2 regions of the Streptomyces seoulensis genome follow, and region 1 is predicted to be linked to the other one. Evidence: riboswitches for the same ligand, from Rfam matches in the RefSeq annotation. Region 1 holds a riboswitch; the other holds the start of a gene.
The links. Region 1 has a riboswitch for glycine ahead of gcvT (glycine cleavage system aminomethyltransferase GcvT). Riboswitches for the same ligand answer to the same signal wherever they lie in the genome.
Positions count from the first base shown of each region.

Region 2: it holds a riboswitch for glycine, as region 1 does, so the genes downstream of both, gcvP (aminomethyl-transferring glycine dehydrogenase) here and gcvT (glycine cleavage system aminomethyltransferase GcvT) in region 1, are expected to answer to the same signal.

Region 1 covers NZ_AP025667.1:5,273,556-5,278,221, reverse strand. The annotation lists gene glyA (serine hydroxymethyltransferase) at 1-835, opposite strand, end outside; gene gcvH (glycine cleavage system protein GcvH) at 851-1,228, opposite strand; gene gcvT (glycine cleavage system aminomethyltransferase GcvT) at 1,349-2,476, opposite strand; glycine riboswitch at 2,539-2,646, opposite strand; glycine riboswitch at 2,647-2,735, opposite strand; gene HEK131_RS24205 (AAA family ATPase) at 2,910-3,584, shown strand; gene HEK131_RS24200 (enhanced serine sensitivity protein SseB) at 3,649-4,440, shown strand; gene HEK131_RS24195 (enhanced serine sensitivity protein SseB C-terminal domain-containing protein) at 4,571-4,666, shown strand, end outside.
Region 2 covers NZ_AP025667.1:2,418,464-2,423,129, forward strand. The annotation lists gene HEK131_RS11245 (DNA polymerase IV) at 1-653, shown strand, start outside; gene HEK131_RS11250 (PRC-barrel domain-containing protein) at 661-1,032, opposite strand; glycine riboswitch at 1,152-1,246, shown strand; gene gcvP (aminomethyl-transferring glycine dehydrogenase) at 1,422-4,307, shown strand; gene HEK131_RS11260 (TOBE domain-containing protein) at 4,372-4,666, opposite strand, start outside.

The DNA.
Region 1 (4,666 bases):
AGGCCGCGACCTTGAAGGAGACCGCCTTGGCGGCGATCACGTGCTCCAGCGGGCCGCCCTGGAAGCCGGGGAAGACCGAGGAGTTCAGCTTCTTCGCGAAGTCCTTCTTCGCCAGGATGATGCCGCCGCGGGGGCCGCCGAGCGTCTTGTGCGTGGTGGAGGTCACCACGTCCGCGTACTCGACCGGGTTCGGGTGCAGACCCGCCGCGACCAGACCGGCGAAGTGCGCCATGTCCACCCACAGGTAGGACCCGGCCTCGTCCGCGATCCGCCGGAACTCCGCGAAGTCGAGCTGACGCGGGTACGCCGACCAGCCCGCGATGATCACCTTCGGGCGGTGCTCCTTGGCCAGCCGCTCGACCTCGGCCATGTCGACCAGGCCGGTCTCCTCGTCCACGTGGTACGCGACCACGTCGAACTGCTTGCCGGAGAAGTTCAGCCGCATCCCGTGGGTGAGGTGGCCGCCGTGCGCCAGGTCGAGCCCGAGGATGGTGTCACCGGGCTGGGCCAGCGCGAACAGCGCCGCCTGGTTCGCGGAGGCGCCGGAGTGCGGCTGGACGTTCGCGTACTCGGCGCCGAACAGCTCCTTGAGCCGGTCGATGGCGATCTGCTCGGCCACGTCGACGTGCTCGCAGCCGCCGTAGTAGCGGCGGCCCGGGTAGCCCTCGGCGTACTTGTTGGTCAGGACCGAACCCTGTGCCTCCATCACCGCGAGCGGTGCGAAGTTCTCGGAGGCGATCATCTCCAGGGTCGACTGCTGGCGGCGCAGCTCGGCGTCGACCGCGGCGGCGATCTCCGGGTCCAGCTCGTGCAGGGGCGTGTTCAGGACAGTCATACGGCTACTGGCTCCTCAGCCTGCGGTGTAGGCGGTGTACTCGTCGGCGGAGAGCAGGTCGTCCGGCTGGGCGGCGACGCGCACCTTGAACAGCCAGCCGCCCTCGAAGGGCTCGGAGTTCACCAGCGACGGGTCGTCCACCACGTCCTGGTTGACCTCGGTGATCTCACCGGAGACGGGCGAGTACAGCTCGGAGACCGACTTGGTGGACTCCAGCTCGCCGCAGGACTCGCCCGCGGTGACCTCGTCGCCGACCTCGGGAAGCTGCACGAAGACCACATCGCCGAGCGCGTTGGCCGCGTGCTCGGTGATGCCGACCGTCGACGCGCCGCCCTCGGCGGCCGACAGCCACTCGTGCTCCTTGCTGTAGCTCAACTGCTGCGGGTTGCTCATGACCTGAATTCTCCTGTACGCGAGGACGTGCTCGTCGGGGGAAAAGGGCTCGAACCGCTGAAGAGCGGGTGAAATGTGCGCAGGGTCACGCCGGGAGACGGCCGGACCCGGTGCCAGTGTCTACTTGGCGCGCTTGTAGAAGGGCAGCGCCACGACCTCGTACGGCTCGTGGCTGCCCCGGATGTCCACGCCCACACCGGTGCTGCCGGGGGCGGCGTGCGCGGCGTCGACGTAGGCGATGGCCAGCGGCTTGCCGAGGGTGGGGGAGGGGGCGCCGGAGGTGACCTCGCCGATCACCGCGCCGTCCGCGACGACGGAGTATCCGGCGCGCGGCACCCGGCGGCCCTCGGCGATCAGGCCGACCAGGACGCGCGGCGGCTGCGCCTCGGCGCGCTCGGCGGCCTTCGCCAGTGCCTCGCGGCCGACGAAGTCGCCCTCCTTGCCGAACTTGACCACGCGGCCGAGACCGGCGTCGAAGGGGGTCAGCTCCGTGGTCAGCTCGTGCCCGTACAGCGGCATGCCCGCCTCCAGGCGCAGGGTGTCCCGGCAGGACAGCCCGCACGGCACCAGACCGGCGGCGGTCCCGGCCTCCAGCAGCGCCTGCCACAGCTTGGCCGCGTGCTCGGGCTTCACGAACAGCTCGAAGCCGTCCTCGCCGGTGTAGCCGGTACGGGCGATCAGCGCGGGGACGCCCGCGACGGTGCCGGGCAGCCCGGCGTAGTACTTCAGGCCGTCCAGGTCGGCGTCGGTGACCGCCTTGAGGATGCCGGGGGACTCCGGGCCCTGGACGGCGAGCAGCGCGTAGGCGTCGCGGTCGTCGCGGACCTCGGCGTCGAAGCCGGCCGCGCGCTCGGTCAGCGCGTCCAGCACGACCTGGGCGTTGGAGGCGTTGGCCACCACCATGTACTCGGCGTCGGCGAGCCGGTAGACGATCAGGTCGTCCAGGATGCCGCCGTCGGCCCGGCAGATCATGGTGTAGCGGGCACGGCCGACACCGACCGAGGCGAGGTCGCCGACGAGGGCGAAGTTCAGCAGGGCGGCCGCATCGGGGCCGGTCACCGTGATCTCACCCATGTGCGAGAGGTCGAACAGGCCGGCCCGCGTGCGCACCGCCAGGTGCTCGTCACGCTCGGAGCCGTAGCGCAGGGGCATGTCCCAGCCGGCGAAGTCGGTCATCGTCGCGCCGAGCGAGCGGTGCACGGCGTCGAGCGCGGTGCGGCGCGGGGCGGTGGAGTCGGTGCTGCTCATCGGTCGTCTCCCAGGGCGATGGGTCCCCCGCGCGGACGGAGCCGGACGCGGGCGAGGAACGTTCCTCCCCATCTGTCATCGGAACCTGAGAGGTTCGCCATGACCCGCACGGTCACGGCTTGCACCTTGGGTGGAGCCACTGCCGTCAGCGGCCCGCTTTTCAGATGTGCCTCGCCCGCGCGGTAACGGTGCCTGAGAGATTCAAGGGAGGGACTTGCTCCTTCGGCGCCCCGGATGGGGACTCTCCCGCGCGGATTCAAGCGGCCGGTATGCAGTTGGCGCGCACATCATCGCACGGCACGGCCGGGCCCTGAAGGGCCCGCCGGCTGTGACATGCCTGTAGCCGTTCGGGGACCCGACCGGCGCCCCGGCGCATTACCTTCTCTTTACATAAGTTGGGCAGGGGATGACCTGAGCCCACAGGGGGAGGACGATCACGGTGAACAGAACCACGGTGTACGCCACGACCACCGGCATCCCGGTGCCGCAGCAGCCCTCGGTGCCCGCCCACGAGCGCCGGGCCCAGTGGCCCGCGCCGGTCGTCCGCGACCTGCGCGGCCGCACCGGCGGCGGCCCCCGCACCCTGCGCTTCGGCCCCCACGACCTCGCCGTCGTCACCGGCCTGCCCGGCAGCGGCAAGTCCACCCTGATGCGCCGTACGGTGCCCGGCCACCGCGTCGACTCCCAGGACGCCCGCGACCGCTGGGCCGCCCGCCTCCCCGCCGCCCTGCCCTACGCGCTCTACCGCCCCCTGGTCCGCCTCGCCCACTACGCCGGACTGCGCCGCGCCCTCGGCACCGGCGAGGGCGTCGTCGTGCACGACTGCGGCACCCAGCCCTGGGTCCGCTCCTGGCTCGCCCGCGAGGCCCGCCGCCGGGGCGGCACCCTGCACCTGATCCTGCTCGACGTGCCGGCCGGCACCGCCCGGCAGGGCCAGCGCGAGCGCGGCCGGGGCGTCTCCCGGTACGCCTTCCGCCGTCACCGCGGCGCCACCGCCCGCCTGCTGGGCGCCGTGGAGCGCGGCGAGAGCCCCGCCGACTGCGGCTCGGTGGTCCTGCTGGACCGCGCCTCGGCGGACGGCCTGCGGCGGATCGAGTTCGCCGAGTGAGCGCGGGCAGCCGTACCGGATAGCCTTCTGCACCACAGCATGACTCCCAGCAGGCGGTAGGCACATGGACTTCCCGGCGGACCTTCCCGCGGACTTCCCGGCACAGGCACACCCCCACCCGCACGGCGGTTGGCCCGGCAACGAACTGGAGGAGGTCCTCTCCGCCTCCCTCGGCATACCCGAGGCCGGCGCCCGCCTCATCGAGGTACTGGCGCGCGGCTTCGTGTGGATACCCCTGCCCAGCGGCGGCGGCCCGCACAGCGGCCCGCTCGACCTGCCCACGGTCGACATCGACGGCCAGGTGTACGTCCCGGTCTTCTCCTCCGAGGAGCAGTTCCGCCAGTCGCCGGGCGGACACCTGCCGCACACCGTCGCGCCCGCCGTGGAGTTCGCGCGCGGTCTGCCGCCGCAGGCGGGCATGGTCATCAACCCCGGCGGCGTGGTCGGACTCCCGCTGCCCCCCGAGGCGGTGGCCGAGCTGTGCCGCTCGGGGCGCACCCCGCTGGACGGTCCGGCCACGGGCGGCCGGGTCCGGCTCTTCGAGCCCGACTGGCAGGAGGACCCGGTGGACTTCCTCGCCGCCGCCTCCGCCGAGTTCGCCGCCACCGGCGTCGTCGTCAGCGCCCGCCGCTGCCTCGCCGTCATCGAGACCGCCGACCCGGTCCTCTTCGTCGGCGTCGAACTCGCCCACTGGGAAGGCGACGTGCAGGCCCTCCCGCTGGACGCCCTCGGCAAGGCCCTCGGCCGCGCCCCCGCCCCCTGGCCCGTCAACCTGGTCCTCCTGGAAGCCGCCCAGGACCCGGTGGCCGACTGGCTGAGGAGCAACGTCCGGCCGTTCTACCAGTTCGGCAACTGAGGAACAGAGGCCCGCGGGGCCGACCTCGCGGGGGCGCGGTGGGCGCTTAAGCTGTCTCCCGACGTGGGGAACTTGCAATGAAGGGGCGGTAGGACAGGTGAGCGCGAGCCCAAGCGGCAGCGTCGAGCACATGCTGCGCCAGGTCACTCCCGGACGCTACGACGCCTACGAGGCACTGCTCCGCGCCCTCGCCGACCCCTCGTCCGGCCAGATCTGGATGCTGCTG
Region 2 (4,666 bases), 2.9 Mb from region 1:
CGAAGTCGGTGTCGGTGGAGGACACCTACGCCGTGGACATCCACGACCGGCCGCGCATCGGCCTGGAGGTCCGCCGGCTCGCCGACCGGTGCGTGCGGCGGCTGCGCGGGGCCGGGCTGTCCGGCCGGACCATCGTGCTCAAGGTCCGGCGGTACGACTTCTCCACCCTGACCCGCTCCGAGACGCTGAGGGGGCCCACGGACGATCCGACGGTGATCCGGGAGGCGGCGGCGCGGCTGCTGGACTCCGTGGACACCACGGGAGGGGTGCGGCTGCTCGGCGTGGGCGTCTCCGGGCTGGCCGACTACACCCAGGAGGACCTGTTCGCCCAGGCGGCGGGGGAGCCGGCCGAGGAGACGCCGGAGGAGAGCGCTCCCGATCTCGGACCCGAGAGACCCGAGCCCGCCGCGCCGGAGTGGCGGGCGGGCCAGGACGTGCGGCACCCCGAGTACGGCCACGGCTGGGTGCAGGGCAGCGGCCTGGGGCGGGTCACCGTGCGCTTCGAGACCCCGACCTCCGCGCCGGGCCGGGTACGGACGCTGCGTGCCGACGACCCCGACCTGACACCGGCCGAGCCACTGCCGCTGGTGGGGGAGGTGTGCGGGCAGCGGGAGGAGGCGACCGGCGCGGGCGGGGCCACGGGAGGCGGATGAGGGGGGCTCAGGTCTCCTCGGTGCCCGCGACCTTGCCGAAGTCGCGGTCCGGGGTCCTGGCGGAGGGGCCCACGTCGAGACCGTAGTGGTGGTAGAGCTGGAGTTCCTGCTCGGGGGAGAGGTGACGGCCCACGCCGAAGTCGGGGGCGTCCTTGATGAGGGCGCGTTCGAAGGGGACGCGGAGCGCGCCGTCGACCAGTTCGCTGGGCTCCAGCGGGACGAAGGCGTCGCGCGAGAAGAGGCCGGTGCGCACCGCCGCCCACTCCGGGACGCCGGTCGCGTCGTCGAGGTACACCTCGTCTATGGTGCCGATCTTGGTGCCGGCTCGGTCGAACGCCTTGCGGCCGATCAGGCTGCGCGGATCGATGTCGGTCTGCACGATCCCTCTCCCTCCACATGGTCGCAACTCATCCGTAAGCACTACAAAAGAGCAGAATCAGCCGGGCGGCCACTCGAACGCCGCGCTCAGGACCCCGCTGGTAGGCTGAACAAGGCTGCTGACCCCGTGCGGGAGAGTCCTCCGAGCAATTCGGAGGCGCCGAAGGAGCAACTCCTCCCCGGAATCTCTCAGGCCCCCGTACCGCACGGACGAGGTCACTCTGGAAAGCAGGGCGGGCGTCCATGGCTCCCGCTCTCACCGACGGTGCAAGCCGGGGTCCGCTGGCCCCCGGTGAAGCTCTCAGGTAAGAGATGACAGAGGGGGAGGCCGGTGGGCACCCGAGCCGTGGTGCCCCTCGCAGGTCGCGTCAGACCAGGAGGCCTCCGCACATGACCGCCCCTCGCATTCCGCTCGCCGACCTCGAAGCGGGCATCCCCTTCGAGCAGCGCCACATCGGGCCCGACCAGGAGGCGCGGGCCAAGATGCTCGCGCAGGTCGGCTACGGCTCCCTCGACGAGCTGACCGCCGCCGCGGTCCCGGATGTGATCAAGAACGCCGACGCGCTCGACCTGCCGGGCGCCCGCACCGAGGCCGAGGTGATCGCCGAGCTGCGCGGTCTCGCGGACCACAACCAGGTACTCGGCTCCATGATCGGCCTGGGCTACTACGGCACCTTCACCCCGCCGGTCATCCTGCGCAACGTCATGGAGAACCCCGCCTGGTACACGGCCTACACGCCGTACCAGCCGGAGATCTCCCAGGGCCGTCTCGAGGCCCTGCTGAACTTCCAGACGATGGTCGCCGACCTCACCGGGCTGCCCACCTCCGGAGCCTCCCTGCTGGACGAGGGCACCGCCGCCGCCGAGGCGATGGCGCTGTCGCGGCGCATGGGCAAGAACAAGAAGGGCCTCTTCCTGGTCGACGCGGACACCCTGCCGCAGACCATCGCCGTCATCCAGACCCGCGCCGAACCGGCCGGTGTCGAGGTCGTCGTCGCCGATCTGAGCGACGGCATCCCGGCCGACGTCGCCGCCCGCGACATCACCGGCGTCCTGCTCCAGTACCCCGGCGCCTCCGGTGCCGTACGCGACCTGAAGCCGGTCGTCGAGCAGGCGCACGAGCTGGGCGCCCTCGTCACCGTCGCCGCCGACCTGCTCGCGCTGACCCTGCTCACCTCGCCCGGCGAGCTGGGCGCGGACATCGCCATCGGCACCACCCAGCGCTTCGGCGTGCCCATGGGCTTCGGCGGGCCGCACGCCGGCTACATGGCCGTGCACGAGAAGTTCGCCCGCAGCCTGCCCGGCCGCCTGGTCGGCGTGTCCGTCGACGTCGACGGGAACCGCGCGTACCGTCTCGCGCTGCAGACCCGCGAGCAGCACATCCGCCGCGAGAAGGCCACCAGCAACATCTGCACCGCCCAGGTGCTGCTCGCCGTGATGGCCGGCATGTACGCCGTCTACCACGGCCCCGACGGCCTGCGGACGATCGCCCGCCGCGCCCACCGCTACGCCACGATCCTCGCCGAGGGCCTGCGCGCCGGCGGGGTCGAGATCGTCCACGGCGCCTACTTCGACACCCTCACCGCGCGTGTGCCCGGCAGGGCCGCCGAGGTCGTCGCCGCCGCCCGCGAGGGCGGGGTCAACCTGCGCCCGGTCGACGCCGACCACGTCTCCCTGGCCTGCGACGAGACCACCAACCGGGCTCAGGTCGAGGCCGTCTTCGCCGCCTTCGGCGTCGAGGGCGACATCGCGGCGCTCGACGGGTCGGCCGAGGACACGCTCCCCGAGGCGCTGCTGCGCACCGACGACTACCTGACCCACCCCGTCTTCCACGAGCACCGGTCCGAGACGGCCATGCTGCGCTACCTGCGCAAGCTGTCCGACCGCGACTACGCCCTCGACCGCGGCATGATCCCGCTCGGCTCCTGCACCATGAAGCTGAACGCGACCACCGAGATGGAGCCGGTCACCTGGCCCGAGTTCGGCGCGCTGCACCCCTTCGCCCCCGCCGAGCAGGCCGAGGGCTACCTCACCCTCATCCGCGAGCTGGAGGACCGGCTCGCCGAGGTCACCGGGTACGACAAGGTCTCGCTCCAGCCCAACGCCGGTTCCCAGGGCGAGCTGGCCGGACTGCTCGCCGTACGCGCCTACCACCGGGCCAACGGCGACGCTCAGCGCACCGTCTGCCTCATCCCGTCCTCCGCGCACGGCACCAACGCGGCGAGCGCGGTGATGGCCGGGATGAAGGTCGTCGTCGTGAAGACCGCCGGGGACGGCGAGATCGACGTCGAGGACCTGCGCGCCAAGATCGAGCAGCACCGTGACGAGCTGTCCGTGCTGATGATCACCTACCCCTCGACGCACGGTGTCTTCGAGGAGCACGTCGCCGACATCTGCGCCCAGGTGCACGACGCGGGCGGCCAGGTCTACGTGGACGGTGCCAACCTCAACGCCCTGGTCGGTCTCGCCAAGCCGGGCCACTTCGGCGGCGACGTCTCCCACCTGAACCTGCACAAGACGTTCTGCATCCCGCACGGCGGCGGCGGTCCCGGCGTCGGCCCGGTCGCGGTCCGCGCCCACCTGGCGCCGTACCTGCCCAACCACCCGATGCAGCCCGAGGCCGGTCCGGCCACCGGCGTCGGCCCGATCTCGGCGGCCCCCTGGGGCAGCGCCGGCATCCTGCCGATCTCCTGGGCGTACGTCCGCCTCATGGGCGGCGAGGGCCTCAAGCGCGCCACCCAGGTGGCCGTGCTCTCCGCCAACTACGTCGCCAAGCGCCTGGAGCCGCACTTCCCGGTGCTCTACACCGGCCCCGGCAACCTCGTCGCGCACGAGTGCATCATCGACCTGCGCCCGCTGACCAAGGCGACCGGCGTGAGCGTGGACGACGTGGCCAAGCGCCTGATCGACTACGGCTTCCACGCGCCGACCATGTCCTTCCCGGTGGCCGGCACGCTGATGATCGAGCCGACCGAGTCCGAGGACCTGGGGGAGCTGGACCGGTTCTGCGACGCGATGATCGCCATCCGCGCGGAGATCGACAAGGTCGCCTCCGGCACCTGGCCCGCCGAGGACAACCCGCTGCGCGGCGCACCGCACACCGCGGCCGCCCTCGGCGGCGACTGGACGCACGCGTACAGCCGTGAGGAGGCCGTCTTCCCGGCCGGTGTCTCGCCCGCCGGCAAGTACTGGCCGCCGGTGCGCCGCATCGACCAGGCGTTCGGCGACCGCAATCTGGTGTGCTCCTGCCCGCCGCTGGACGCGTACGAGGACTGAGCGCGTTCGTGAGTGGACGAAGGCCCCCTGCCCGAACCGGGCGGGGGGCCTTCCTCGTGTCCGCTCAGGCCGTGGCCAGCGAGACCTCGGTCGACTTGATCAGCGCCACCACCTGATCGCCCTCCGAGAGCTTGAGGTCAGCGGCCGACTCGTGGGTGATGGCCGACGTCACCTCGGCGCCCGGCACCGCGACCTTCACCGTGGCCATGGCCGTGCCCATGGTGATCTCACTGATGGTGCCCGCGAGCTGGTTGCGGATCGAGATGTGGTCGACGGGCTCGGTGGCCAGGGAGACCTCCGTCGCCTTCACCAGGGCGTGCACGGGGGTGCCCTCGGCCAGCCGCAGTTCCTTGGTGGCC